DNA from 4 places in the Halalkalibacter oceani genome. Region 4 is predicted to be linked to each of the others. Evidence: riboswitches for the same ligand, from Rfam matches in the RefSeq annotation. Region 4 holds a riboswitch; each other region holds the start of a gene.

Region 1 (7,186 bases), on a different contig from region 4:
TCGGTATAGCCGAGCGTTGCATAAGGATAATGGCGAAGAGAGCAAGGGACGTGAATCCAAGCTGCTGAAGGCCGGAATTCAAATGGAGGTTTTCATCTGGTATGATTCTGCCGCTTTAATCGGAACGATCGTCGCCTGGCTGAAAAACGACATGCCGTACACCCCGGCCTTTTTAGCGAAACAAATTTATTTGATTCATAACCGGGCGTGGAACAAGGTCGAGGAAGGGTAACGAAGCAGGATAGTTGACTCGACCGAGATCTTTTTCTATAGTTGCTATAGCAACAAAGAAAATTGACCGCTGCCATATATTCTCAATTGATGATGAGTATAGAGGCGAAAGAGGGAGGAACAAACTACACATAATGTAGTCAATTATATCCTGTCTCTTTAGAAAGGACGGTCAAGCATGTCAGATCAAGCATTTATAGCTGAAGCGATTATTAATGGTGAAAAAATAAGGTCGGAAAAGCAGGCCCCTCGTGAAAACCCGACCCGGCCGAGTGAGATTGTCGGTTACGCGCCGGTTAATACCCGTGAGGAGGCCGTCCAGGCGATAGAGGCGGCTTACGGCGCTTTTCCGGGTTGGACGGAAACGGCGATAGACGAGCGGATCGAGCGGATGAAAAGCGCGATTCAGAGGATGAAAGAGGCCGCGCCGGACATTGCGCATCTCTTATCAAAGGAACACGGAAAGCCGCTGTATGATTCGGAAGGTGAAATCGGTGTTTCACTTGCCTGGATGGAGTTTGCCTGCGAACATGCAAAAGAAGTATTGAAAAATGAAGTCCAAGAGCATGAGAGTGGGAAAACGATTATCGCCCGGGACGGGATCGGGGTCGTATCGGCGATTACACCGTGGAATTATCCGCTATCCTTGTCAACGATTAAAATTGCCCCGGCTCTTCTGGCGGGGAACACGATGGTGTTGAAGCCGAGTCCGTTAGCGCCTTTAGCTGTCAGCAAAGTCATTGAAATCATCGCCGGCGAGCTGCCAAAGGGTGTTCTGAATCTCGTGCACGGGGAAACGGATGTCGGTGTCGAATTGACGTCGAATCCGAAGGTGGCGAAAATTGCCTTTACGGGAGGAACGGAGACCGCGAAGCATATCATGAAAGCCGCTGCCGATACGATCAAGAAGATGACGCTTGAGTTGGGTGGAAATGATGCGGCGGTTGTTTTAGAGGACTTCGATGTTGAGGATGAGAGAGCAATGCGGCGCATTGTGATTTCCAACTTTTTAACGGCGGGGCAAATATGTATGATCGCCAAACGAATCTACGTTCACCGTTCCATTTATGACCGCTTTGTTGAGAAGTATATTGAAGCGGCGAATAAATGGATTCGAGTAGGTGACCCGTTTAATAAAGAAGTCACCATCGGCCCGGTGAACAATAAGAAGCAGGCGGAGTATGTCCAGAGCTTAATTGATGGTGCCGAGAGCAAAGGGGCAACAGTGATCAAGCTGGGCAGGATCGTAGATGAAGAGCTGTTCAATGAAGGCTATTTCATGCAGCCGACGGTCGTGCTGGAGGCGGATTATCATGATCCGATCGTGGTCGAGGAGCAGTTTGGCCCAACCGTCCCGATATTACCTTTTGATGATGACAGACATGCGATTGAGCTGGCAAATGATAGTATTTATGGACTGACGAGTTCAGTTTGGGGAGAAGAAGAGCACGCGATTAAGGTGGCGAAGCATATCCAGGCAGGGACGACGATGATTAATACAGCAGCTGTACAAGGGCTGGATGTCCGCTTTCCGTTCGGTGGTGTGAAGCAGTCGGGAATCGGGCGGGAATATGGAAAAGAAGGTCTTCTTGCTTATACGGATACGCATGTTATCAACATACCAAAAAACGGTGAGCTGCCATACATCCCTGAATAAAAAAAGGACGAAGCGTTACGGTTTACAAGCATGGAGAGAGCGCGGGGCTCTTTTCCATGCGGGTAGCGCCCGAAACGATTGTGATAATTTGAGGACTTTTGAGACAGCCCTTGATTCCTCTTTTAATGGCTGTTTTTTTGTTGGAGAAGAATTGGGAAAGAAGTGAAAAGGAATGGGGAAAACAAAGCTTTGGACGAAGGATTTTATTAGTATTTCATTAGCGAGCTTTTTTATCTTTTTAATTTTTTATATGCTGATGGTGACATTGCCGATTTATATTGTGGAGAGCCTGGCGGGCGGAGGTCAATCGATCGGGTTGAACGCCGCTTTATTCGTTATTGCCGCGATTGTCTTTCGGCCATTCGCCGGAAATTGGCTGCAATCAGTCGGACAAAAGAAAACGTTACTAATCGGTACTCTTATTTTTGTAGCAGGTTCATTTTTATACTTTTTTGCCTCGACGATTTTTCTTTTGTTGGTGCTGCGGATTTTGCACGGGGTCGGCTTTGGCATCGCGACGACCGCGACCGGGGGGATTGTCGCCACCGTTATCCCAAGGGAACGGCGTGGAGAAGGAATGGGCTATTATGCGACTTTCATGAATCTTGCCATGGTGATTGGCCCTTTTTTAGGTCTTTCTTTTATTCATTCGTGGGGCTACACTTTTTTAATGGTATTATGCGCCGTTTTTTCTTGTCTTGCCCTCATCTGTGCATTGCTTGTCAACGTAGCGGATAAAAGCGCGGCTTCCGCAGAAGTGGCCGCGGTCAAACAGCGGGTTAGTCTCGCTCAATTTTTTGAAAAAAGAACGTTCCCGATTGCGATTGTTGCTTTTGTTCTGGCATTTGTTTATTCAGGCGTCCTTTCGTTTATCTCGGTTTATGCCGAAGAGCTGAATCTGATTCAGGCTTCGAGCTTTTTCTTTGTCGTCTACGCAACCTTTCTGTTAATTTCCAGACCATTTACAGGACGCTGGTTTGATCTGTATGGAGAAAATAAAGTGATTTATCCATGCATCATCGTATTTGCTGTCGGCGTTTTGGTTTTGAGCCAAGTGGGATCAGGATGGATGCTCTTGCTCGCCGGAGGGCTGATTGGGCTTGGATTTGGTACGTTGTTTTCAAGCTTTCAGGCAATCGCCATTCAAGCTTCACCGCCTGAACGGGCAGGGGTTGCCACAGCAACGTTTTTTGTATTGTTTGATTCCGGGTTCGCCATCGGTTCATTTCTATTAGGTATTATGGCGACATATTTAGAATATGCCGATATTTATCTGGCCTGCTCAGTCCTTGTCCTATTATCAACGGGGCTCTATTATTTCTTTCATGGAAGAAAAGCCCGCCGGGAAAAAGCTGCTTTTTCTGGTACTTGAACAAATAGTAAAATTTTTCTTTTCATTTGAGCGGGACTTCTGTATACTGAGGGTAAATTGAATAAGCAATAACTGGGGGAGTCCAATGAGGTGGGCTGAGAAAGAAACACGTTGAAGTTTCTTGACCCTTGGGACCTGATCTGGCTCATACCAGCGTGGGGAAGTTAGCATAATAACAGCACATACATCTGTTTGCATGAGCCGGGTCCATTCGTTTACGTGATGGATCCGGCTTTTTAGATAGGCAGCGTCAGTCTGACGATGTCACGCGAAGAAGGCAATGCACAGCCTTCACGCCGTTGTGCCAGATCTCGTCCTTTCACACTTAAAATGTAAAGGAGAGATTTTTTTTATGTCGACATCTTCATTAAACGAAAAAAACATGTCCATTATGTCCAGCTTTGCCGGGAGTAAGAAGGTGTATGTCAATGGCTCCAGGCCCGATCTTAACGTACCGATGAGGGAGATTGAACTGAGTCCGACAACGGGCAGCTTTGGGGAAGAAGAGAACCCTCCTCTCCGTGTTTATGATACGAGTGGGCCGTATACCGATCCGGATTATACAGTGAATATGGAAAAGGGGCTTCCGGCGATTAGACGAGGGTGGATTGAAGAGCGTGGCGATGTGGAGGAATATGAAGGGCGTGAAATCAAGCCGGAGGATAACGGCTATCAGGACAAGGATGATCCAAGAGCGAATCACCGCGTCTTTCCAGGTTTAAAGCGGAAGCCGTTACGCGCGAAAAAAGGACAAAATGTCACCCAGCTGCACTACGCGAAAAAGGGAATCATTACACCTGAAATGGAGTTTATCGCGATCAGGGAGAATCTGAAGCCGGAATTTGTCCGAGAGGAAGTGGCAAGGGGGAGGGCGATTATCCCAGCTAATATCAACCACCCCGAAACGGAGCCGATGATCATCGGACGAAACTTTCATGTGAAAATTAACGCGAATATCGGCAACTCCGCTGTTTCTTCTTCGATTGAGCAAGAGGTTGAAAAAATGACCTGGGCGACCCGTTGGGGGGCCGATACGATTATGGATCTTTCTACAGGAAAAAACATTCATACGACCCGGGAATGGATCATTCGCAACTCGGCGGTTCCGGTCGGGACAGTGCCGATTTATCAGGCGCTGGAAAAAGTGAAAGGAGTCGCTGAAGATCTCACATGGGAGGTATACCGCGATACATTGATCGAGCAGGCGGAGCAGGGAGTCGATTATTTCACGATTCATGCTGGCGTCCTTTTACGCTACGTGCCGTTAACAGCGAAGCGCTTAACGGGAATCGTCTCGCGTGGAGGCTCAATCATGGCCCAATGGTGCCTCTACCATCATCAGGAGAATTTCCTGTATACTCATTTTGAAGAAATCTGCGAAATTATGAAGACCTATGACATTGCGTTCTCATTGGGAGACGGCTTGCGTCCGGGGGCAATCGCCGATGCAAATGATGAGGCGCAGTTTGCTGAATTAGAAACGTTGGGAGAATTAACGAAAATCGCCTGGGAGCACGATGTTCAAGTGATGGTCGAAGGACCGGGGCATGTGCCGATGCATTTAATAAAAGAAAATATGGAGAAGCAGCTGGAAGTGTGTCAGGAGGCGCCTTTTTACACGCTTGGCCCGCTGACAACCGACATCGCGCCGGGCTATGACCATATTACATCGGCAATTGGCGCGGCGATGATTGGCTGGTACGGAACTGCGATGCTTTGCTATATAACGCCAAAGGAGCATCTCGGCCTGCCGAATCGCGATGACGTCCGCGAAGGGGTAATCACCTATAAGATTGCTGCCCATGCCGCGGACTTGGCGAAGGGCCATCCGGGGGCACAGAAAAGGGATGACGCGCTATCAAAAGCCCGCTTTGAATTCCGCTGGCGCGATCAATTTCATTTGGCACTTGATCCCGAACGAGCGCTGGAGTTTCATGATGAAACCTTGCCTGCCGAAGGGGCGAAGACAGCTCATTTCTGCTCGATGTGCGGGCCGAAATTTTGCAGCATGCGGATCTCTCAGGACATTCGCGAATATGCGAAGGAGAACAAGCTTGATACGAAAGAAGCGATTGAGCAAGGGATGAAGGAAAAGGCCGAAGAGTTTAAGCGGTCGAGCGGAAGTGTCTATCAATAAATTGGAGGCTGTCTTTACCGGTGCATAGAACTGGTGAAGGCAGCTTTTTTTGCCAGTATGGATGGGACTTTTTTTATCTATAAAGAAAAAAGGGATAAGACGTGGACAATGAAAATAGAATCAATTAAAATGAAATAGTTGAGTGATAATGATTATCATTATATTAATTAATAAGGTGGTTTGAGCATGAGTACCGATTTAGCGAAACTGATTCGCGAACGACGTTCGATCAAAAATGGATACACAGATCAAGCCGTGCCGACAGAGCTTGTTAAGGAGCTTTTACGGGATGCTGTTTGGGCGCCAAATCATGGATTACGGGAGCCGTGGCGCTTCATTTATGTGCCGACAGAGGAGAAGGCGGAGTTTGTGGAAAAGCTGGTGAAAACATTTCCGGCTGAGATGCAAGAAAACAGACGGGCTTATTTCAGCAGTCCGGCGGCTTTTTTAATCGTCATCATGGAGGAAGATCCAAGACAAAAGCAATGGGACGAAAATTTCGGCGCGATCGGCGCCCTGATTCAGAACTTTCAGCTGCTTGCCTGGGAACGTCAGCTCGGCGTTGTCTGGAAAACGAACCCTCATATTTATGACCCGAAGGTTCGGCAGCTATTAGGGGTACAGCCCGGAGAAAAAATTGCCGGCTTTTTGCATCTCGGGTATTTCAATGAAATTCCGAAAGCAAGAGCGCGGACGGCAATCGAAGAGAAGCTGACGGTTTATGAAGGAGAGCGTGAATAGGCTTTTAGAACGGCTTGTCATCTGAAAAAAAAACGCTGCTCCCCTCACAGGGAAACAGCGTTTTTTATATTCGCGGAAGAGCGTCGGCTTCGCGCGCCCCTTCTAAGAAAAGAGCTGAATCAGGAAGCTCAAGAGAATCCCGACAATCCCGAAATCCGAGTCGCCGAAGGTTGTGCCTTCAAAGCCGAGCGATCCGAGAACCGGCAGGAGAAGCGCCGGTAAGAAGGAGATCAGCAGGCCGTTGGCAAACGCGCCGATCATCGCGCCGCGTCTCCCGCCGGTCGCATTCCCGAAAACCCCGGCAGCCGCGCCGGTGAAGAAGTGAGGAATCAGGCCGGGTACGATGATTTTAAGGCCGAACAGCGGCAGCAAAAACATCGAAATCAAGCCGGCAAGGAAGCTGAACAGGAAGCCGATAATAACCGCATTTGGTGCGAACGGGAAGACGGCTGGACAATCGAGAGCCGGTTTCGCGTCTTTGACGACTTTGTCAGCAATCCCTTTAAACGCCGGAACAATTTCAGCAATCAGCATCCGCACCCCGGCGAGGACAACATAGACCCCGGCGGCAAAGGTGATCGCCTGAATAAGAGAGAAGACAAGGAAGTTAACCCCGTCACTTAATTCGGTCTCGATATAGCCTTTTCCGGCGATTGGAGCGACGATTAAAAACAGGATCGCCATCGTCAGCGACATCGCCACGGAAGTGTCACGCAGGAAACCGAGTGATTTCGGTACTTTAATATCCTCTGTTGATTTCGCTTTGTCTCCGATTCTTTTGCCGATAAAGCCCGCGGTGAAATAGCCGAATGAGCCGAAATGACCGACGGCGATGTTGTCATTACCTGTGATTTCTCTCACATACGGCTGAATCATAGCAGGCAGGAACACCATTAACAGACCAAGGATAATGGAGCCGATAATGATAAGCGGCAAACCGGTGACTCCGCCAGTCGCAAACACCGCTGAAATTAAGCAAGCCATAAATAATGTATGATGACCAGTCAGGAAAATATATTTAAATGGTGTAAAGCGGGCGATGACGATG
Region 2 (7,186 bases), on a different contig from region 4:
TGCTTGCCATCAAGAATATCAGCGACAGCTTTAGCTGTCACCGGGCTGAGCAAAATACCGTTGCGGTAATGACCTGTCGCAAAGATGACATGCGGTGCTTCAAGCAGCGCTCCCAGTAAAGGAAAGCCGTCCTGCGTTGCCGGCCGCAACCCCGCCCATGTATGAAATGGCGTCATCTCCTGCAAAAAAGGGAAGATGTTTTTATTCCAATTTGTCAGGCGGTCAATTCCTTTTTTCGTCACCTCTGTTTGAAAGCCGGCAATATCCTCTGAAGCACCGTTGACGAGCGTTCCATTCGCCTTAGGCACGACGTAGCCCTGGCTCGTGTACACAATATGGTTAATCCGGCCAACCGGCAGATCATAGGCGCAGATTTGGCCGCGAATCGGATAAACAGGAATCCGGAGATCAAAAACATTCTCAAGCTCCTGCGCCCACGCCCCCGAACAGACGATCAGCCTGTCCCCCTGAAAGGTCCGGCCTGCCTTTGAGCGGAGAACGATCTCTTCCCGCCACCGTTCGACCGTGACTTCTTCAAGCTGCTCGGCAATCGTCACGCCCTGGCGCAAACAGGCTGACTCAAGCGCTTTGACATAATCGGGGGCAAACAAATGGCTTTCCTCCGGGTAATGCATCGCGGCGATCATCTGCTCCGATAAATCCGGCTCAAGCTGACGCAGACGATCTCCCGTAATGATCTCCGCCTCTACTCCGAACTGGCGCTGCCACGCCTGCCGTGTCTCCAGGCCGAGCAGCTCAGCCTCGTGATAGACCGCGTGCAGACTTCCACTTTCCGAATACTCGAAATCCAGCCCGCTTGCTTCCTTCACGTCTCTCTGCCAGCGTGGATAAAGGCGCAGGCTGTCAAGACAAAGCTGAAAAAAGTCATCCGGGTCCTCGCCAATTTCGGAAAAAGGAGCAAGCATCCCGGCTGCTGCTCCAGATGCTTGCCCACCGCATGACGCTTTCTCAACTACGGTTACGTCATACTCGCGGCGGCTCAGCTCAAAGGCCGTCGCAAGCCCGATTACCCCTCCCCCAAGAATGAGGATTTGCTCCTTCACATTGATTCCCCCTCGTTGTCTTTGCTAGTTTGAAATCAAGGATGTCAAACCGCTGCTTGCCGTCGCATATTTCTTTTTCGGAATGCGCCCGGCTTCATAGGAAAGTCTTCCGGCAGTGATCGCATGCTTCATCGCCAGTGCCATTTTCACCGGATCCTTCGCCTTGGCGACAGGAGTATTCATCAGCACTCCATCAGCACCGAGCTCCATCGCCTGGGTGACATCCATCGCCGAGCCGAGCCCGGCATCGACGATAATCGGCACGGTCGCCTGCTCGACAATCAGCTGTAAATTGTACGGATTCAAAATGCCGAGCCCCGTTCCGATCGGCGCCCCGCCCGGCATCACGGCCGCCGCTCCGGCATTCTCAAGCTTTTTGCAAAGCACCGGATCGTCCGACGTATAAGGGAGAACGACAAAGCCTTCAGCGGCCAGCACTTCCGTTGCTTTTAACGTTTCAATCGGATCAGGCAGCAATGTTTTTTCGTCAACGCTGATTTCGACCTTAATCCAGTCGCTTAAGCCTGACGCCCGGGCCAGACGGGCAATCCTGATCGCCTCCTCTGCCGTTTTCGCCCCCGACGTGTTCGGCAGGTACGTAAAGCTCATCCCGTCAAGATGCTGCAAAATCGCATCCTCATTTGGCGCCTCCAAATTAACGCGGCGAATCGCGAAAGTCAGCACTTCCGCCTCCGAAGCGCGAATCGCTTCATTTTGGACAAACGGGTTCGGGTAGCGGCCCGTCCCAAGAAAAAAGCGCGAGGACAGCTCCTTGCCGGCAATCGTTAATCGACTCTCCTTCATCTTCTCATCCCCCTCCGACAAATTGTACAAGCTCAATTTTCATCCCGGCTTCAAGCGTGGTCGTCTCCCAATCAGCCCGGTCAATGATCTGACCGTCCAGCTCTGTCACGACAAGCTGCGGCTCTAATTGAAAATGCTGAACGACATCGGCAAGCGTCGTTGCCGCCAGCTCATGTTGTTCTCCATTAATGATCAGCTTCATCAGACTTCCTCCTTATGCCGTTCAAGAATCGCCGTAAACTGCTCGCAGACAGCTTTTACATCCGCGGCGCCGACAATTTCACTAATCATGCAAATCCGGCTCGCCCCGGCCGCCAGCACCTGCTCGACGTTATGGAGCTTGATCCCGCCGATCGCGACAAACGGAATCGTAATTTCAGCGGCCACCTGCTGAATATAGGCAGTGGTCACCGGATCAACGACATCAACCTTGCTTTTCGTTTCAAAAATCGGCCCGACGCCGATATAATCGGCCCCTTCCGCTTGCGCAGCACGCGCCTCCTCGATCTGATGAGTGGAAATACCGATGATTTTATCCGGTCCGACAATCTTACGCGCCTCAGCGAGTGGAAGATCATCCTGTCCGAGATGAATCCCATCAGCATCTACCGCCAGCGCCACATCGATATGATCATTGACGATAAACGGGACACCATATTTCTTCGTCAGTTCGCGCAGTGCTTTCGCTTTCTGCAAAACGTCGCGCTTGCTGCTCGTTTTATCGCGAAGCTGGACAATATCAACTCCGCCGCGAATCGCTTCCTCCATGACCTCAATAAGATCACGGCCCGGGTGAAACGCTTCTCCTGTAATCGCATATAGCTGAAAGTCTTTCATTCAACCTCACCTTTCTTCCTTGCTTAGTCTGCAGAAAAGCCGTATCCCAACGAACGTGGAATACGGCTGCAATATAGATGATGAATTGCATCGACTTCCCTACGCTGGTATGAGCCAGATCAGGTACAAGGGTAAAAGGAACACCTTTTTCTCAGCCCGCTTTACGCAGACACCCCTAGTCTAAACATGCTGATTCTCTTTTCACTACTTTCATTATGACAGATCCACTTAAAAAATCAATTAAAAAAACCGCTGTGTGGTTTTTTTAGAAGCAGCGTGCGGAGCCGTTACAATCATTTAAGGCTGTCTGAAAACGGGGTTCATTCAGACAGCCGCGTAACGTGCGAAGCCGCTGCCCCCTTGAACTCCCCCGTGACTTTTGTGCTTAGTAGCTATGCCAAAAGGTAAAAATCGACCTTATGGCATAGCTACTTATTCAAAAAGCTGGACAAGCACTTCCTGCTCTATGTCAAAAACCGATTCATAGCGGCTGCCAAGTAACAAATAGTTGCCATCCGGCGCAATTTGCATTGGCTCGTGGCTTTCTAATTCAGCCAGCTTATTCTCGGCATTCGTCCCGACATCATATGCGATTAATTCAAAGCCGTCAGTATAGCTTAAGAAGTCTCCGCTGTATTTGGGCCGGGCATAATAAAAAATCTCCCCTGCTGCATCATAGCTGTAAAACGGAATCCACCACTGCTCCGAATATGTGTTCAAAATCGGCATTTCAATCTGCTGCTCCAGCTCGCGTTCCCGAAAAAAACTGTACTTCGAATACAGATCATAGACGCTGTCAACCGTAACCATCAGCGACAGCCGTCCGGGAAAGCTCATGAAAGAAATCACGTTCTCCCGCCAAAGCTTCTTTTTGCCGTCCTCAAGATTGGCAATGTATAAAGGCGCCTGATAATTCGGTTCCAATTCATCCCATAACAGATAAGCAACCTCTGTTTCCGACAGCCATTGAACGTAAGGCTGCTCCAGTTCCACCGGCTTCACCTCATTCGTCCCTACATCGACAAGGTAGCCGGCATACTCCCAATCAGGTAAAAACGCGACAGCAAGCAAACGGTTCTGCACGTATGGATTCCAGAAAACCGAATAATCATCGCCAAGCCCCTCGATCGTCATCTGCGGCTCGCCTGCTGCGTCGACAATCACTACTTCCGCCTCATGCTCCGGTGTGACCAGCTGAACAGCAAAGAGCGTGTAATCAACGTTGGGGGCGATATTGACAACCCAGCCGTCACGTTGAAAAAAATCAGCAGACTCCCCGGTAAGCAGATTATACGTATGTACGCTGGAATGCTCGCCATCTTCCTGCAAGTAAAAAACCGCGTCTTCCCTATACCAGCCTGTCACCTCTGTTATTTCCGTCTCTGAAAGGGGTACAACAGGGGAGCCGGTGAAAAAAGAATTAGGAACGTCGCGTTTTTCGGGCAGCTCTGTCAAGCGCTCCGGTGAAGGATGACTTTCCAGCTGCCCGGACGTACAGGCTGACATCATCAAGAGCATCATAAGACACAAGCATATTCTTTTCAAGCGGCTCTCCCCCTTTCCACTCATCATCATAAAACGCTCTCTCTATAAGACGTTCCAACTGGAAAAATGTTTCACCTTTCTCAAGAAAAATTTTAGTGAAGCGATTCACTAAGGGAGAGGGGGTGAGCCAAAAGGATTCCCTTCTTTTGACCCACCCCTGATAAGCAAAACATTATCCGTAAATAAAACGGGCTCCCGCTATCCCTGGATTCGTCATCTCCTTAGGGTCGAGAATTTCATTAAGCTCCTCTTCTGATAAAATTCCTCTTTCCAGGCAAATTTCCCGAACCGGGCGCCCCGTTTGAATTGCTTCTTTGGCAATTCTAGTGGCGACCTCGTAGCCAACATGCGGATTAATCGCCGTAATGATCCCGACGCTGTGCTCGACAACATGGCGGCAATGCTCAATATTAGCCGTAATTCCTTCAATCGCGTATTTCCGGAAAACATCGATCCCGTTTTTGAGAATCGATAAAGACTGAAGCAGATTAAACACGAGGACAGGCTCCATCACATTCAGCTCAAGCTGGCCCGCCTCTGAAGCAATGCTGATCGTATGGTCGTTGCCGATGACCTGGAAGGAAATCTGGTTGACCACTTCGCACATAACCGGGTTGACTTTTCCCGGCATGATTGACGAACCCGGCTGGCGCGCCGGCAAATTAATTTCATTTAAACCGGTTCGCGGTCCCGAACTCATCAGACGCAAGTCATTCGCCATTTTCGAAAGATTGATCGCCATGATCTTCAATGCGCTTGAAACCTCTGTATAGGCATCGGTATTTTGCGTCGCATCGACCAAATCCTCCGCCGTCTTAAACGGATACCCTGTCAGGTCGGCTAAATACGTCGCTACTTTTTCAATGTATTCCGGCTTCGCATTCAGTCCGGTTCCAACCGCCGTCGCTCCCATGTTGATTTCATAGAGATGATCGACAGAGCGGCTGATCCGGCGCAGATCGCGGGTCAGCACGCGGCGATAGGCGCCAAACTCCTGGCCCATCCGAATCGGCACGGCGTCCTGCAAATGCGTCCGCCCCATTTTTAGCACATCATCAAATTCGATTTCCTTATCCTTCATCGCCTGAATTAAACGCTCCAGTTCTTCACGAAGCCCTTTAGCCAGTGAAAGGCAGGCAATATGAATCGCTGTCGGGAAGGCATCATTCGTTGATTGCGCCATATTGACATGCGTATTTGGGCTGACGCGCATATACTCTCCTTTTTCCCCGCCGAGAATCTCGATCGCGCGATTGGCAATGACCTCGTTGGCGTTCATATTGAAAGACGTTCCGGCGCCTCCTTGAATCGCGTCGACAATGAATTGATCCTGCAGCTTTCCGTCAATGATCTCATCCGCCGCGGCCATAATCGCGTCGGCAATATTAGTCGGCAGCACCCCAACATCACGGTTGGCCATCGCCGCCGCCTTCTTGACATAGCCAAATGCCCGAATCAGTTCGGGATGGGGTGGATATCCCGTAATCGGAAAATTCTCTCGCGCCCGCATCGTCTGAATGCCGTAATAGGCATCCTTTGGTACTTCCTTCTCACCAATCAAATCTCGTTCCGTTCGATATGTTGACATCATCTTAGCTCCTTCATCTATATCAATGATTGTCCTTGCATTATCATATGTGAATCCATTATATCTGTTGACGGCTCTCTCGTGCCAGCCAAGCCCCGCCAATCACTCCGGCATCGTTTCCAAGCGTCGCTATTTTAAAACGAACGCCTTCCTTTACCCGCTTTAACGCGTAACATGAAAAATAATGTTCGATCACTGCAAGCAAAGGCTCTCCCGCTCGGGAAACACCACCGCCGATCACGATGATTTCAGGATTGAGCGCGTTGGCCAGGTTGGCAAGCGCCAATCCGAGATGAAAGCCGACCTCTTTCACAACTTTCTCCGCGGCTTCATCCGCTTCGGCATACGCCTTAAATACTTGCTTTGCCGTAAGCTTACCCGTTTCTTGCAAATGACGATGGAGCACGCTATCAGGTGCTGAAGCGACTTGTTCAATAGCCAGTCTGGCAATACCGGTCGCTGAAGCAATCGTCTCGAGGCAGCCTGTTTTCCCGCAGTTGCAAGGCGCTCCCCCTTCAGGTACAGCGGTAATATGACCAATTTCACCGGCCATGCCATTGACACCGTGAAGAATGCGGCCATTCGCGATAATTCCGCCGCCAACACCAGTACCGAGGGTCACACAAAGCAGATTTGCCGCCCCTTCGCCAGCACCGCGCCACATTTCACCGAGCGCCGCCATATTCGCATCATTGTCTACTGTGACAGGTAAGCCTGTCTTTTGTTCGAGCTCATCTTTCAAGGGAAAATTACGCCAGCCGATGTTCACCGCCTGATAAACAAATCCCGTCTCCATTTCAAAAAAACACGGAGCACCGAGGCCAAGGCTTGTGAGCCTGACATCCTGTTGTTTGTGTTTTTGCCATTTTTGCGCGATCTCATTCGCAATGTCCGTCGTAATATACTTGCCTTCCTCCTGTTTGTTTGTAGGTATCTCCCATTTCGTCACAATTTGACCCGTTGCTGTGATAAAAGCCATTTTAATCGTTGTACCACCAACGTCGATACCTACATACCACTCTTCCATTGTCGTCACCTTCTATTCCTTTCGTCCTGACGCTTCCTGCCGCAAGATGAGCAACGCTTGTTGAAATACTGTCTGATCAATCATTTTCCATTCATAAAGCTCCCGAAGCTCGTCTTCCATCAACGAAAGATCGAGGCCGCGATCTTTTGTATAAATGATCGTACCGTGTTTTTTCAGGAGCTGCATGACATCAAACATTGTTCTCACGATCCTCACCTCACCCTCATTATAACAGCTTCATAACGGTTACGAAAAGGAGCCAAACTAAAGGAGTGAAGGCAATATACGAATAGCGCCAGAGAATCTGCCGAATTTGAATTT
Region 3 (7,186 bases), on a different contig from region 4:
TTTCCCTCGACTTCGTTCACCGTTACCTGAGCTGTCCCTGTCTTAGCAGCAAGCTGATATGGCCGGTCAATAAAGCGTGAACGCGCCGTTCCTCGTGTTCCGGTTACGACATCACGCAAGCCTTGCTGGACACGCTGAATATGGGCATCGCTCATATCAATCCGGTTCAGGACGGTCGGCTCAAATTTTTGGACGACCGCCCCCTGTTCATCCTTATCGGAGACAGGCTCGCGAATTTCTCTGACGAGTCTCGGCTTCATCCGGTAGCCGTCGTTGGCAATCGTCGAAATATATTGAGCAAGCTGCAATGGTGTATACGTATCAAACTGGCCGATCATCAAGTCAAGCAGGTTTCCCCCCGCCTGATAGCCTCCGTCCACTCCGAGCGCGGTCGAAGGCAGATCAATGCCTGTCTCTGTTCCTAGCCCGAACTGGCTGAAATTAAAGCGGGCCTCATCATACGCGGCATTAATCGAATTTCTGTTCCAGTTACAATTATTCGGGTAATGACAGCCGGCCATCAGCATCGCGATTTCAAACATATAAACGTTTGAGGACACCTCCAGCGCTTTTCTGTCATCGACCCAGCCGAAGCCGCCCGGGACGTATGATCTCTTGATCGGCGTTCCCGGAAGATCGATCGGCCGATCATAGAACGAATTTCCCGGCCAAGTAACGCCGGTTTGAAACCCGGTTAAAACCGAGGCTGCCTTAACAGCTGAACCCATTGCAAAAGCCTTAGTGACATTGCCGATATGGTCGGAATAATTGCCGCTGTCCTGTCCGGCAGGATCATTAAAACCGGCCATGGCCAGAATATCGCCCGTGCGTGGATCCATCATAACGGCGTAGGCCGAACGGTCAAGAATAAAGGAATTTCCGGCAAGGCGCATTTCCTCTTCAATGCTTTCCTCGACCTTTTGCTGGAGCTCCATATCGAGTGCGAGCACAAGGTCATTTCCACGCTGACCGAGCTTTTCATTAACCGAACGTTCAACGGTCTGGCTTCCGTGCGAGGTCGTGATGCTTTCCATCACCGCCTTTTGTCCACGGAGTACATCCTCATATTGCTCTTCTAAAAAGCTCGTGCCGACATAATCCGAGCGCTCGTATCCGCGCGACAAATAATAGTCCAAATGCTCCCGCGGGATCGGGCCTGTTGAGCCAAAAAGACTGCGGAACGAATCACCGTAGACATAGGACCGCCGTGAGTCACGCAAAATGTCGACTCCGGGTAGACGGTCAAGATTTTCACTGAGGCGGTGCGCCTCTTCCTCGGTTATACCGCGCTTAATTCGCTGCGGAGAGTTGGCATATCCGCGAGCCATTTCACGATAAATCGCCAAAATTCGCAAATCCTGCTCAGAAAGGCTGTTAATCGCCGACTCCGGCACCCGATCCACCTCGGCCCGGTATTCCTCGGAAGGATCATCGAATTGAGCCCGCTCTTCCTTCGACATAAGCTCATAGCGTTCTTCCTCCGTCATAGTCAGAAGAATATAGTCCTGCTTATCACGATCTGTAACACTGTCCGTCTCGACATCAATTAACTTTTCAAGCTCAGTGGCGACTTCAAGCATATGGGTGCTGCTTGTCGCTCTGGACGGATTCGTATAGGTAACGGATAATTCAAGCTCATTATCGACGACGACATTTCCGTAACGGTCATACATCAACCCTCTCGGGGCGTCAATTCGCGCCGTCGTATTGCTTGTCCGCTCAAGCTCCTTCACGAATTCTTCTCCCTGGACAATCTGCACCATCCCAAGCCTTAAAATCAAGGCCGAAAAAAGAATGAAAACGGCGAAAAACAGCACATTCAGCCGCGCCGGTAAATGATGCTTCTTCTTTGGTCGCGCTTTGCTCACAGCCTCTCCTCCTCCCTGTTCACCTAACGTTTCTATGTAAAATACATTAGAATAGGCACCTACAAGAGGTGCCTAGAAACATTCGCATTCATAACCCGCGTATGCCGTTGCTTCAGTTGTTTCATGAACCTACTCTCGTAGGTGGGTGTTCGCAGATTCCCGTTCAACGTCCAGAACAATGCTGGCATGTTGGCAGAGACTCAATGTAGAACTCCCTGAAAAAATGCAAGGTTCGAAACAAGGAGAAGCTGACTAACACGGCAGGCAAGCTTCGTTTATTTGTAAGCTTATTATATCATATCAGCGCTCTTTGTCAAAGCGAACCTTTTTCGCTTAGACGGATGTCTCGCCTGTGTCGCCTTCCCCTTTTTCCTGTCTGGCAAAGCTGTAGCTTTCCCCTCCTTTTTCTTCTTGAAAACGGATTCCCCTGACGAAAAAATAAATCAGAAAGTGGCCGCCTCCAAGCAGCATCAGAAGAATTGGAATCGCTTTATCTTCGGGAAAGAACGTAATCGTGAAAATAAACGTCAGCACCGAAAGAATACGCCCGCTATTTAAAAACAATTCACGGACGACGATATATTCAATTCGCATCTCCGCCGCCCGCCAGCTTTTGCCGATGACATCATAAGTTAAAGAAACATACGGCACGAGCAGCATCGGATAGGCAATGGAAATGACAATCCCATACATGATTAACTTGGCAAACGAAAGGTCGAACACAATTAAGAAAATAGCGGCATATAAAATCGTTCCGCCAATCAGAATCGAGGTTTTGCGAAAATGGGATTTCACCAATCGTGTCACCGTATAATAGCCGACAAACTGGACAGCAGAGGCGACGAGCCCGTATGTTCCAATCGCCAGCTCACTGCCTGTTGCTATGTATACCCAGACAACGATCACAAAAACAAACGTCCCTTCACGCAGCCCCTGAAAAAAGTGGGCATGAAGAACGCGCCGCCAGTTAATATTGCTTTTTCGTTCCTCGAGAATGCGGCGAAAATAGAACCTCCCCTCCGCCGATCTTCGCTGTAGCATGAAGCTGAGCAGCACGGCGACGACAAAGAGCGAAAGTGAAATCGAGAACATCACCGTGTAACCGGCGAACTTTTCCATTCTGGTGATCACGAGTCCGGATACAATCGGCCCGATCATCCCGGCAAAGGACGTTAGCAATCCGAGGAAACCGTTAAAGAAATCTCTCGTGTCCGGCTCTGTAATTTCAAAGGTCAGCACATTAAACGCCAGCCAGTAACAGCCAAAGCCGATGCCCAAAATGGCGCCCAGCACGAGCAGAAAGCGGTTTGCATTATCTCCCAAAAGCAGCACCGTACAGTAAAAGCTGGATAGAGAAATGACACCGAGCCTTAGCACGATCACGCGATCAATCCGTTTCGCCCATCTTCCGGCAAGAATAAAAGTAATTGGCTGCAAAATAACCGCAGCCAAATTGTAGAGAGCCAGATCAATAAATTGACCCGATTGCTTCCAAAGGTAAACATTTACAAATGTATTTGATAAGGCGACACTCAACGCATAGAGACCGCCGATCAATAATAAGATTGTCAAATCTCTTGTTAATTCCACATCTCCAATGACTTTTGAAATAAGCGATTTTTTCACCGACTCCACCACCCTCATCAGTAGTGTGTCTCTTGAAAATATCGTTATTCAAATTAATTCGCATCATGCTTGCAGAACGGAACAGCTCCGCTTGCTGTCCGAAGGCAAAATAAAAAAGAGCGGCAAAGAAAACTCGCTCCTTTTGCCACTCTTTTCCTCAGTTCTTATTTTGCTGCATCGTAACGCTTTGTCACTTCATCCCAATTGACTACATTCCAGAATGCGTTGATGTAATCAGGACGACGGTTTTGGTAATTTAAGTAATAAGCATGCTCCCAAACGTCAAGGCCAAGAATTGGCGTCTTGCCTTCCATTAAAGGAGTATCTTGATTTGGAGTGCTTGTGATCGCCAGCTTGCCGCCATCAACGATAAGCCAAGCCCAGCCTGAACCAAAGCGGTTAGCTGCGGCATTTGCAAATTCTTCCTTGAACTTGTCGAAGCTGCCGAATGCTTCGTTAATCTTGTCCGCTAATTCTCCTGTTGGCGTTCCGCCGCCGTTCGGGCTAAGAATTTGCCAGAACAAAGTATGGTTAGCATGTCCACCACCATTGTTGCGAACCGCGCCACGAATGTTCTCAGGAACAGCGTCTAAATTAGAAACAAGATCTTCAATGCTCTTACTTGCTAGCTCATCATGGCCTTCAAGAGCTGCATTCAGCTTTGTCACATACGTGTTGTGATGTTTACCATGGTGAATATTCATTGTTTGCTCGTCAATATGAGGTTCTAGTGCGTTTGCTGCGTAAGGTAATTGCGGTAATTCGTATGCCATCTTCAATCTCCTCCTAATTTGAATTGCCAGCGACTTTACCAACAGAAATGTTTAGTAAGTCCGCCAATACCTACATTACCAAAATTTACTCGAGGTTGCAATAAAGAAGCTTGTTCTTTTTTACGTCGGGCTCCAAAATTTAATGTACCCTTCCTACCCGCTATTCAAACCTCTTCTTCGGCATATTGATTCCTTTTTTTCCATACATATGTACAAACCATCAAAGGAGGGACAAAATGAACTGGTGGGAAGCATTGCTTATTGGCTTTATCCAGGGAATTTCTGAATTTTTGCCGATTTCCAGTACTGCTCATCTGCTGCTTGCCAGGCAGATTTTCGCTTTTGAGACGCAGGCTGACACCGAGCTTGTGCTTGAAGTTTTTTTACATGCCGCCTCCCTGCTGGCGGTCATTCTTTATTTTTCGCGTGACCTGCTGCGGATTGTAAAGGACTTTATCCTCTATCTCACAAATAAACAGCAGAAACATTACAACCATTACCGTTTCGGCTGCTTGTTGCTCCTGTCGACCTTTGTCACGATGGGCGCAGGAAAAGGGCTTGAGTATGTTCTTGGTGAGCAGCTGACGACAATTGCCTTGATTGGCGCCTCTTTGATTATTACCGGGATTTTTCTCGTACTGATTGAGCATGGTGTCGACAGAGGCATGCGAAAGGAGCTGACCTGGCGGGATGGCGTTCTGATCGGTCTCGGGCAAGCCCTCGCCGTCATCCCCGGCATCTCCCGTTCCGGCAGCACATTAATTGCCGCTCTTTGGTGCGGACTCAGCAAGGAGGTCGCCCTCCGCTATTCTTTTCTTCTCTCGATTCCGATTATTCTCGGAATCAGTATCATTAAGCTGCCGGAGCTCGCTCAAGGATCGTACAGCGATCAATGGCCTTCCTTGATGCTTGCCTTTCTTTCAGCATTTTTCTTTGCCTTACTCAGCATTAAATGGCTGATTGCGATGGTACAGAACAGCAAATTAACATACTTCGCCTGCTATTGTATCGGTCTCGGCCTGTTTTCATGGATTTTTCTCGCATAGGAAATCATTGATCTTACTTGGAGAGTATGCTATCGTAAACCAAAAGCAATTGAATCGAAAACACCACTAGGGGCGCTTTGTAGCTGAGAGAGGTTCCACCTCAACCCTTACTTGACCTGACCTAGGTAATGCTAGCGGAGGAAAGTGGCTGTTCTGACAAATGATGAGGATCGTAACCTGTCATGGCGCCACCTTTCTGCCGAATGGTGGCGTTTTTTCTTTTGCGGCGTAAATTCGGAGACACATTCCATGACCAAGGTTTCACAGGAACTATTGCGTTTGAAGGAGCTGACCTTTCACTATTCCGACGATTTGGCTCCTGTCATCAAACAGTTAACTTTATCGATTGACAGCGGGGAAATCCTCACTGTTATGGCCCCAAGCGGAACGGGGAAAAGCACGCTGTTCAAATTGATTACCGGACTGGCCGAGCCAACTTCCGGCTCGATTGAGCTGTTGCAGGAAGGCTCAGCCCGGCGTGAGATTGGCTACATGCCGCAGCAGGATCTTTTATTTGAATGGCGTACCATTTTGGATAATGTGGCTCTCCCGCTCGAACTACAAGGAATCGGGCGGAAAGAGCGCTATGAGCGGGCAAGGGAACGAATGAAGACGTTTGGCCTTGCCGGAACAGAGCAGTCCTACCCTCATCAGCTCTCGGGCGGGATGCGGCAACGGGCCAATTTCCTGCGGGCAACGCTTTCCGGTGAAAGACTGCTCTTACTTGATGAGCCATTCAGCTCGCTTGATGCGATGACCCGTCTGTCGATGCAGTCCTGGCTGCTCAGACAATGGGAAGAGGCGACAGAGCGGCCGACGCTGCTCTTTATTAGTCATGATGTCGATGAAGCGCTCTATTTATCGGATCGGATCGCTGTCTTTTCAGGCTCTCCATTATCGAACTATACCCTTTTCACCGTCCCTTTTTCCCGGCCGCGTTCACATGAGCAGCTTCTAGAAGCCGAGGGGGCTTCCTTAAAAAGAGAGATTCTTCGTCATCTTACGAAGGAGGTGACGCCGTCATGAAACGGATCACCAATTGGCTCTATCCATGGCTTTTGCTTTGTGTGCTGCTGCTTGTCTGGCAAATAAGCGCCATCGCAGTCGGGCAGCCGTTTCTTTTTCCGGCACCGACACAAGTACTGGCGAAAATGGTTGAGCTGAATGAAGCGCTGCTTTTTACTCATTTGCCGGCCACGCTCGCGATTATTGTAACAGGGCTTTCCATTTCCTTCGTGCTCGGCGTCGTGCTTGCGATTGCGATGTACAAGCTGCCGCTCGTCGAACGGGCTTTTTATCCGGTTTTAATCGCTTCTCAAACAATTCCGATTATCGCCCTGGCTCCATTGTTCGTCCTTTGGTTCGGCTACGGGCTAACGAGCAAGGTCGTCGTCACCGTGTTGATTACCTTCTTTCCAATTACCGTCAGCACGTTCGATGGCTTTCGTACGACGAAGAAAGACTATCTTGAGTTGATGAAAACGATGGGAGCGAGCAAATGGCAGCTATTTTGCAAGGTCGAGGTGCCATCCGCTCTCCCTTCTTTCCTCTCAGGCATGAAGGTCGCCGTGACGCTGAGCGTGATTGGCGCGGCGATCGGTGAATGGCTCGGCGCCCAAGCTGGCTTAGGCTATTTCAGCCGGAGAATGATGACGCAATTTGACGGTGCCGGTGTGTTTGCCCCGATTGTCTGGCTGTCGCTGATCGGCATCGCGCTCTTTCTGCTGATCCGCCTGCTGGAAGCTTCGCTGCTAAAATGGCGGCGGACGAAATGAGTTAGCCGAATACTTTTGGCTAACTCATTTTTCGTTTTCACTCGAATTGGCCTGCCGCTGCCCGGGCAAATAACAGCTTATCTGCTAAGACATCAAAA
Region 4 (7,186 bases):
TTGCCGGACTGGGGCTCGGCGGCCTCGCCTTTGCCCTTGCGGCACAGGATACGATCGGAAACTTTTTTGGCGGCGTCATTATTATTACGGAAAAGCCATTTTCAAAGGGGGATTGGATCAAGACGCCCTCTGTGGAAGGAACAGTAGAAGATATTACGTTTAGAAGTACGCAAATCCGTACGTTTGAGGATTCGGTCATTACCGTTCCGAATTCAACACTCGCCAATGAACCCATTACCAATTGGTCGCAAATGAACAAGCGGAGGATTACGTTCTCGCTTGGTGTGACGTATTCAACACCACGGGAAAAGCTGGAGCGCTGTGTGAGAAGAATTGATGCATTGCTGCGATCGCATGAAGAAGTTGATCCAGATGTCATTATGGTTCACTTTAGTGAATTCAACGATTCAAGTCTTGAAATCTTTTTGTATTTCTTTACAAAAACAACCGTATGGGCTGAATGGTATCGGATTAAAGAGAATATTAATCTTGAGATCCTGAAGATACTGGAGGAAGAAAACGTTCATGTAGCTTTTCCGAGCCGTACTGTTTATTTTGAAAAAGAAGAGCGGCCGTTCGATTTGGAGGACGAGCCTGCCGGCAAGGAGTAGGGCCGTCTGCCGGAAAGAGCGCGGCTATGCTTCTTTTGCAAGAGAAATCGGTATCTTTAAAGATGTGTCAAACGGTGTTTTCTACCTTTTGGCACGTCTCTTTTTTACTAAACTCTGCCAGCTTTGCAGTCATCCCTAGTATACAGAAGAGGCTTCCACTATAATAAAAGGAAAAGAATGTTAAGGGAGTAACGAATGAAATATACATTAATTGATCATGTTCAGCATGGGGAACGGTTGGCGAAGCATATTTTTGCAAGTGATGGACGGGTGCTTTTACAGGAAGATGTGCAATTAACTGTCGGGATACTTTCACGATTGCGACGCATGGGAGTGAAAGCGATTTATATTAAAGATGAGCGCGTAAAAGATGTCAAACTTGAAGAAGTTGTGTCGGAAAGAGTGAAAAGAGAAACCATTTCCACGCTCCAGGACTCCTTTCAGCTTGTGCAAACGGGAAAAAATATTGATTTTCAAGCTGTTCGGAAGGTAATTTCAACCATCATTGATGAAGTATTGCAAAACCAGCAGACATTGTTCGCTCTTATGGATATTCGCACGGAGGATAATGAGCTTTACGTTCATTCTGTCAATGTCTGCATACTTTCGACGATTGTCGGAATTAAAATGGGTTTGGACCGAACCAAACTTCAGGAATTAGCGATAGGAGCATTGCTTCATGATATTGGAAAAGTGGTCGATGATGCACCTGGCCAACTTGAGCCAATGAAGAATGATCATACGTGGAAAGGGTTTAATCTGCTGCGGAAAAATAAAGAAATTAGTACGCTTTCTTCTCATATCGCTCTTACTCATCATGAAAATATGGATGGAACCGGCTATCCGCGAAAGCTAAAAGATGAAGAAATTCATGTCCTGTCTAAAATTGTCGCGGTGACAAATACATATGACCGCCTGCTGTCGCCGAAAGATGGAGGTAAGGGGATGTTCCCGTATGAAGCGTGTGAGTATTTGCTTGGGCTAACGAATATTCAGTTTTCCCATGAGGTGATGTGGCGTTTTTTACGGGCGGTGGCTTTTTATCCGACAGGAAGCCAGGTGAAATTATCGACAAAGGAAACAGGAATCGTTGTCGATCAAAATCCAGGACTGCCACAGCGTCCGATTATTCGCGTTTTTCACATGGTCGGTTCGGCTTCTGAAGACTTTGATGTGAAGCATATTGACCTAGCCAAGGAAACGACGGTCTTTATTGAAGAAGTTTTATCGTAGAGAAAGGAGCTTAAGACAAAAGGGCGGTTTGTCCCTTTTGCCTTAAGCATGAAGTCTTGACACAGCCTTTCAGTTTTCTGAATTTTTCAAAATCAATTAAAATAAATGTATACGATGGAGCCAATAATAATCACCAGCAGGAAAATAACCATACAGCCGGGTTTGCCGACGAAGGTCCGGTCAAATGAGTCGTCCCGTCCCACATTCCGATTTCGACTGTCACTTCTCAAAACGTTTGTCCCCCTCCCGCTATCAGTTGAATTTTAACATAACAGGAAGTGTTGAGTGGAAAAAGGGCTGCGCACTAAAGGGAATAAAAAAGATTAATCGCAAAAAAATAAGGGTATGGTCTCATATAATCTTGAACAGGCTACATATAATGAAAAAGCTTGGCTAAAAAAGGAAGGTGAGAAAGATGAAAGCTAAATATCTGTTGATCATCGGGCTTATTTTCATTATGACCGGTTGTGGAAAAGTAGTAGGTGAATCCGAGGTAAAAGCTGAAACTGACGAGGCTGCCTTTCTTACATTTGAATGGATCGAAGCAGGCTATAATGGTTTGTTGGAACCGTTGTCGATTGAGCTTGGTCAATCAGCCGACCAGATCGTTGCGGCTTATGGACAACCGCGGGAAAAAGGGTCCTATGAAGGCGGGGAGTTTTGGCAATATGATCCTCATACTTTTTTTATAAATCCAATGAGCGGACAAAGCGTGGCCGTCGCAATGGACATTGAAACCTATCAACTGACGGAAGAAGACTTAAAACGTGAGCTTGGGACGTTTGATCGAAGCGAACAAAATATGATGGAAGATTACTGGATGTACGTCTATGAGCTTGATGATTATGAGCTGATCTTTGAAGCGAAGACAGAGGGAGGACCCTTGCAGTTTGTCTGGCTGCGGGAATTGCAGTAGCGGATGAAGCTGACGTTTGAAAAATGGCCGCCTGCCGGGAGCTTGTTCTCCTGCCAGGCGGCTCTTTTTACGTTAAATCGTCCAGCCGGCCTGTTCCCAGGCCATATCCCAAAATAAGTATTCAAACTTGCTCGTATGAATAAAGATGGTTTCAAGCTGCTTCTTTTCTGCTTCTGATTTCCCCTCGGCCAGCTCGTTAAGAAGGTCAATCAGCCATGTTGCCAATTCCTTGAAATCTTCCGAAGCATACATCCTGACCCATTCTCCGTAAAGGGGGTGGTCGCTTGCCCCGGGGATTTGCGCCAGTCGTTCGCCGATTTCACCGTAGCTCCAGGCACAAGGAAGGAGGGCGGCAATTAACTCGGCTAAAGAACCACGCTGGGAAAGGTTTAGCATATAACTGCTATAGGCCAGCGTCGTCGGAGCAGGTTCAGTCGCTTCCAGCTCCTCGCGAGAAATTCCGAGCCTTTCCGCGTATTGACGATGAAGCTCCATTTCCATATTCAACGTGGCATCAAGCAGCTTCGCGAAGGTCGACATCGTCGACAAATCAGGCGCCTTTAAGCTGCCTAAGGCAAACAGTCGCGCGTATTCAATCAAATACACATAATCCTGGCGCATAAAAAAGGAAAAACGTTCAGGTTCCAGTGTGCCATCGCCAATTCCCTGGACAAAAGGGTGCTGATAGCCTTTCTCCCAGATTGGTTTTGCTGTTTCGTACAAGTAGTCAGTAAATGTCATGAGATTCTCTCCTTTTCTTTCATTCTCGTAGCAAATAAAAAAATCACTCCCCTTGCGGAAGTGACTTTCTGGCTTTACTCAGATGACTGATATACCCGGTCTGCATAAGCCCACTTCCCTCCGCTAGCATCATCTAGATCAGGTAAAAAGGGTTAAGGCAACGCCTTTCTCAGCATGTAGCACCCCCAGTGGTTCTATGTATGATGTTTGTTTTAGCGTATCATAGAGCGGGAGATTTCACAATCATTTAAGTCGTGCCTGCAGTGCTGATAAACGCTGAAAGGTAGAGTGAAGTTCATTAATGGCTTGCTGATAAATCGAGAACAGTTCCGCATAGCGCCGGTGCGCCTGCTCGTTCGGCTCAATCGTTCCTTTCATTGGAATCGATTGTTTAATATCGTCCAGCCGTGACTCTTCTCCGGTCGCCAGTAAAGCGAGCCACGCTGCACCCCATGCCGAGCTTTGATGACTAAGCGGAAGCTCGACCGGCTGTCCGAAAACATCAGCGAGAATTTGCAGCCATAGCGCAGAACGGGCAAATCCACCGCTTGCCAGAAGCGTCTTAGGCGGTCCTGCTAGCCTGTTCAGGGCAGTGCCGATATGATAGATGCTGTAAATCGTGCCTTCCAGACCGGCGCGAATCATATCAGCCTTTGTGTGACTCGGCGTCAAACCGATAAAGCTGGCGCGCGCCCGTGAATTCCAGATCGGCGCCCGCTCTCCGTTCAAATAAGGAAGAAAGAGGAGACCGTTGGCTCCCGGACTGGAGGTTTCGGCTAACCCGGTGAGTAATTCATAGGCAGAAAGCTGTTTCTGCTGGGCGATCCGCTGCTGCTCCTCACCTAACACCTCTTTCATCCAGTGGAACACATTGCCGCCGTTATTCGTTGGCCCGCCCATCACCCAAAGCTGTTCTGCTACGCTGTAGCAAAAGATTTCCTGCTGCTCATCCGTGCGCGGGGAGGTGCTCATTTGTCTGATCGCCCCGCTTGTGCCGATTGTCACAGCTACATCTCCGTGCTCAATCGCACCTGTTCCGATATTGGCGAGCGGGCCATCGCTTGAACCGATGACAAATGGGAGTTCCTTTTTGATCCCGATTTGATCGGCAAGCGACGGAGGGAGCCCTTGACAAATATAGGTCGGAGGGACGGGGACGGAAAGCTGGTCTTGGGTTACACCTGCGGCGGCGAGTGCTTCTTCTTCCCACTTTTTCGTACGAATATTAAACAGGCCAGAGGCCGAGGCGACACCGTAGTCGACGACATCTTCACGGAACCAGCGTGCTAAAAGGAACTCTTTCATCGACTTAAATTTAGCAGCCTGCCGATAAGGCGCGTAGTCATTTTCCTTCATCCATCGGAGCTTGGCGAGCGGCGTCATCGGATGCTGGGGTGTCCCGGTTTTTAAATAGATCGATGAACCTGACAGCGAGCGCAGCTCTTCGGCTTGTTTGACACTGCGCTGGTCGGCCCAAGTGATCAGCGGCGATAATGGCTTATTCTCTTCATCCACACAGACTAGAGAATGCATCGCCGATGACAAGCCGACCGCGGCAATATCCTCGGCGGGAACAGCCGCCTTTTCGATCAGCACCTTCAGCGCCTGAATTGTCGCCAGCTCAATTTGAAGAGGGTTCTGCTCTGACCAGCCGATCTTAGGCTGAGAGGTCGGATAAAGCTCTTCCTGCTCCGCGACGACATAGCCGGAGCGCTTGAATAGGACTGCCTTTACCGAAGTTGTCCCGATATCAAGGCCGATTACATATAGTTTCATCGTGACTCTTCCTTCTTTCTTACATTTTTTTCATGGAAACGGCTTTCCTCATGCGCTGAAGAGATGTTTTCATCTTTTCTTTGCGGGCCATGCTGACATTGACATAAAGGGCATCAATGATGCACAATTGAGCCAGTCTTGAGGCCAATGCTTCAGAGCGGAATTCGGTTTCCTGTGAGACGGTAAACAGCGCATAATCGACGCCTTTGCTTAAAGGAGACTTGGCGAGGTTTGTAATGCCGATCGTCGTCACATCATTTTCTTTGGCGACCTCAAGCGCTTCAAGCAAATCGCGATTTGTACCTGAATGCGAAATAAACACAGCTACATCATCTTCAGTTAGCTGCGAGGCAGACATCGCCTGAAAATGAGAATCGCGATAGGCGGCCGATGGCAAGCCGGTCCGAATGAACTTGTGATGGGCATCAAGCGCGATGATTCCGGAGCCGCCATTGCCGTAGAAATCAATTTTTTTTGCACTGGCCAGCGCCTGCACAGCCTGTTGAAAAACCGTCGATTCCAGCACGAGTAATGTATCTTCGAGCGTGCGAATATTGGAACGAAATACTTTTTCAGTGATCGCTTTTTCGTCGTCATCCTCCTGAATGGTTTCATGAATATCCTGGACAGGGGTAACAATTTCCGAAGCGAGCGCAATTTTCATCGCCTGAAAACCGGAAAAGCCAATTCGTTTGCAAAAGCGAAAAACGGTTGCATCGGCAATGTCGAGATCATCGGCGACCTGATTAATCGTTGAATGGATGATTCTCTTCGGATCATGTAGAATATAATTAGCTACCTTCCTTTCCTTTTCACTTAAAGAAGAATAGGCTGCACGAATTTTTGTTAAACAAGGGAGCGATTGTTTCACAAAGGATGTCCTCCAATCTGGTTAATAAATGAGCACGCGATAAAAGTAAGCTTAAGATGTGATGATAAGAAAGCGCATTCATTCCTTAGTTCTAGTATATCATACAGAATATTTTTTCTATTAAAATATTGAAAAAGAAAAAAATTATCTTATAATAAAAAAAGAGATAAAAATAATTTTTCGTCCTAATGTTATAATAAAGAAATATTTTTCATTGTCAATTTAAAACGACTAAAGGAGCTGAAGAGAATGAATATTGGATTGATCGGGCTGGGGAAAATGGGCTTTAATCTCGCATTGAATTTGCTGGATCACCATTACAAAGTGGTCGCCAGTGATGTCAATAAAGAGCAAGTGGATAAAATTGAAGAGCACGGGGCAAGCGGGGCGTATACGTTTCAAGAGCTTATCGCAAAACTGGAAAAACCGCGTGTCGTCTGGCTGATGGTTCCTGCTGGCGATATTACGGAAGACGTGATTACCGGTGTCGCGCCATTTCTTGAGCAAGGAGATATCATCATTGATGGCGGTAATTCCAATTACAAAGATACACTTCGGCGGGCGGCAGCGCTGAATGAAAAGGGGATTGAGTTCGTCGATGTCGGAACGAGCGGCGGAGTAGATGGAGCGCGCCATGGAGCGTGTATTATGGCAGGGGGAAGCAAGAAAGCGCTTCAATTGTTAGAGCCGGTGTTTAAAGCGCTGACGATTGAGAATGGTTACCTCGGCTGTGGTGAGGTCGGAAGCGGGCATTTCTTGAAAATGATTCATAATGGCATTGAATACGGCATGATGCAGGCGATTGCCGAAGGCTTCGACATTCTTGAAAAAAGTCCGTTTGATTATGATTATGAGGAAGTGGCGCGTGTTTGGAATCATGGCTCAGTCATTCGCTCCTGGTTAATGGAGCTTACGCAGAATGCCTTTTCCAAGGATCCGAAGCTTGAACAGATCCGCGGGGTGATGAATTCTTCTGGAGAAGGGAAATGGACGGTTGAGACCGCGCTTGATTTACAAACAGCGGCACCAATTATCGCA

The links. A riboswitch is a leader RNA that binds a small molecule or an ion and turns the genes downstream of it on or off. The one in region 4 is predicted to bind thiamine pyrophosphate.
Region 1: another riboswitch for thiamine pyrophosphate. It lies ahead of thiC (phosphomethylpyrimidine synthase ThiC); the one in region 4 lies ahead of tenA (thiaminase II).
Region 2: another riboswitch for thiamine pyrophosphate. It lies ahead of thiE (thiamine phosphate synthase); the one in region 4 lies ahead of tenA (thiaminase II).
Region 3: another riboswitch for thiamine pyrophosphate. It lies ahead of ABMB67_RS04185 (ABC transporter ATP-binding protein); the one in region 4 lies ahead of tenA (thiaminase II).

Annotation. Positions count from the first base shown of each region.
Region 1 covers NZ_JBEPKD010000004.1:189,928-197,113, reverse strand. Annotated here, with positions in the region: gene ABMB67_RS07450 (TetR-like C-terminal domain-containing protein) at 1-232, shown strand, start outside; gene ABMB67_RS07445 (aldehyde dehydrogenase family protein) at 410-1,888, shown strand; gene ABMB67_RS07440 (MFS transporter) at 2,061-3,260, shown strand; TPP riboswitch at 3,325-3,439, shown strand; gene thiC (phosphomethylpyrimidine synthase ThiC) at 3,613-5,397, shown strand; gene ABMB67_RS07430 (nitroreductase family protein) at 5,584-6,138, shown strand; gene ulaA (PTS ascorbate transporter subunit IIC) at 6,241-7,186, opposite strand, start outside.
Region 2 covers NZ_JBEPKD010000002.1:116,166-123,351, forward strand. Annotated here, with positions in the region: gene thiO (glycine oxidase ThiO) at 1-1,064, opposite strand, end outside; gene ABMB67_RS04040 (thiazole synthase) at 1,089-1,868, opposite strand; gene thiS (sulfur carrier protein ThiS) at 1,873-2,070, opposite strand; gene thiE (thiamine phosphate synthase) at 2,070-2,705, opposite strand; TPP riboswitch at 2,785-2,892, opposite strand; gene ABMB67_RS04055 (YqgU-like beta propeller domain-containing protein) at 3,138-4,250, opposite strand; gene aspA (aspartate ammonia-lyase) at 4,423-5,838, opposite strand; gene ABMB67_RS04065 (ROK family glucokinase) at 5,897-6,865, opposite strand; gene ABMB67_RS04070 (YqgQ family protein) at 6,878-7,063, opposite strand; gene ABMB67_RS04075 (hypothetical protein) at 7,092-7,186, opposite strand, start outside.
Region 3 covers NZ_JBEPKD010000002.1:140,063-147,248, forward strand. Annotated here, with positions in the region: gene ABMB67_RS04160 (peptidoglycan D,D-transpeptidase FtsI family protein) at 1-1,868, opposite strand, end outside; RNA gene ssrS (6S RNA) at 1,957-2,138, opposite strand; gene ABMB67_RS04170 (MFS transporter) at 2,202-3,494, opposite strand; gene ABMB67_RS04175 (superoxide dismutase) at 3,659-4,267, opposite strand; gene ABMB67_RS04180 (undecaprenyl-diphosphate phosphatase) at 4,504-5,313, shown strand; TPP riboswitch at 5,372-5,473, shown strand; gene ABMB67_RS04185 (ABC transporter ATP-binding protein) at 5,563-6,339, shown strand; gene ABMB67_RS04190 (ABC transporter permease) at 6,336-7,088, shown strand; gene ABMB67_RS04195 (hypothetical protein) at 7,126-7,186, opposite strand, start outside.
Region 4 covers NZ_JBEPKD010000003.1:258,785-265,970, reverse strand. Annotated here, with positions in the region: gene ABMB67_RS06465 (mechanosensitive ion channel family protein) at 1-611, shown strand, start outside; gene ABMB67_RS06460 (HD-GYP domain-containing protein) at 807-1,844, shown strand; gene ABMB67_RS06455 (hypothetical protein) at 1,937-2,074, opposite strand; gene ABMB67_RS06450 (hypothetical protein) at 2,260-2,760, shown strand; gene tenA (thiaminase II) at 2,833-3,501, opposite strand; TPP riboswitch at 3,600-3,698, opposite strand; gene ABMB67_RS06440 (gluconokinase) at 3,745-5,277, opposite strand; gene ABMB67_RS06435 (MurR/RpiR family transcriptional regulator) at 5,297-6,148, opposite strand; gene gnd (phosphogluconate dehydrogenase (NAD(+)-dependent, decarboxylating)) at 6,389-7,186, shown strand, end outside.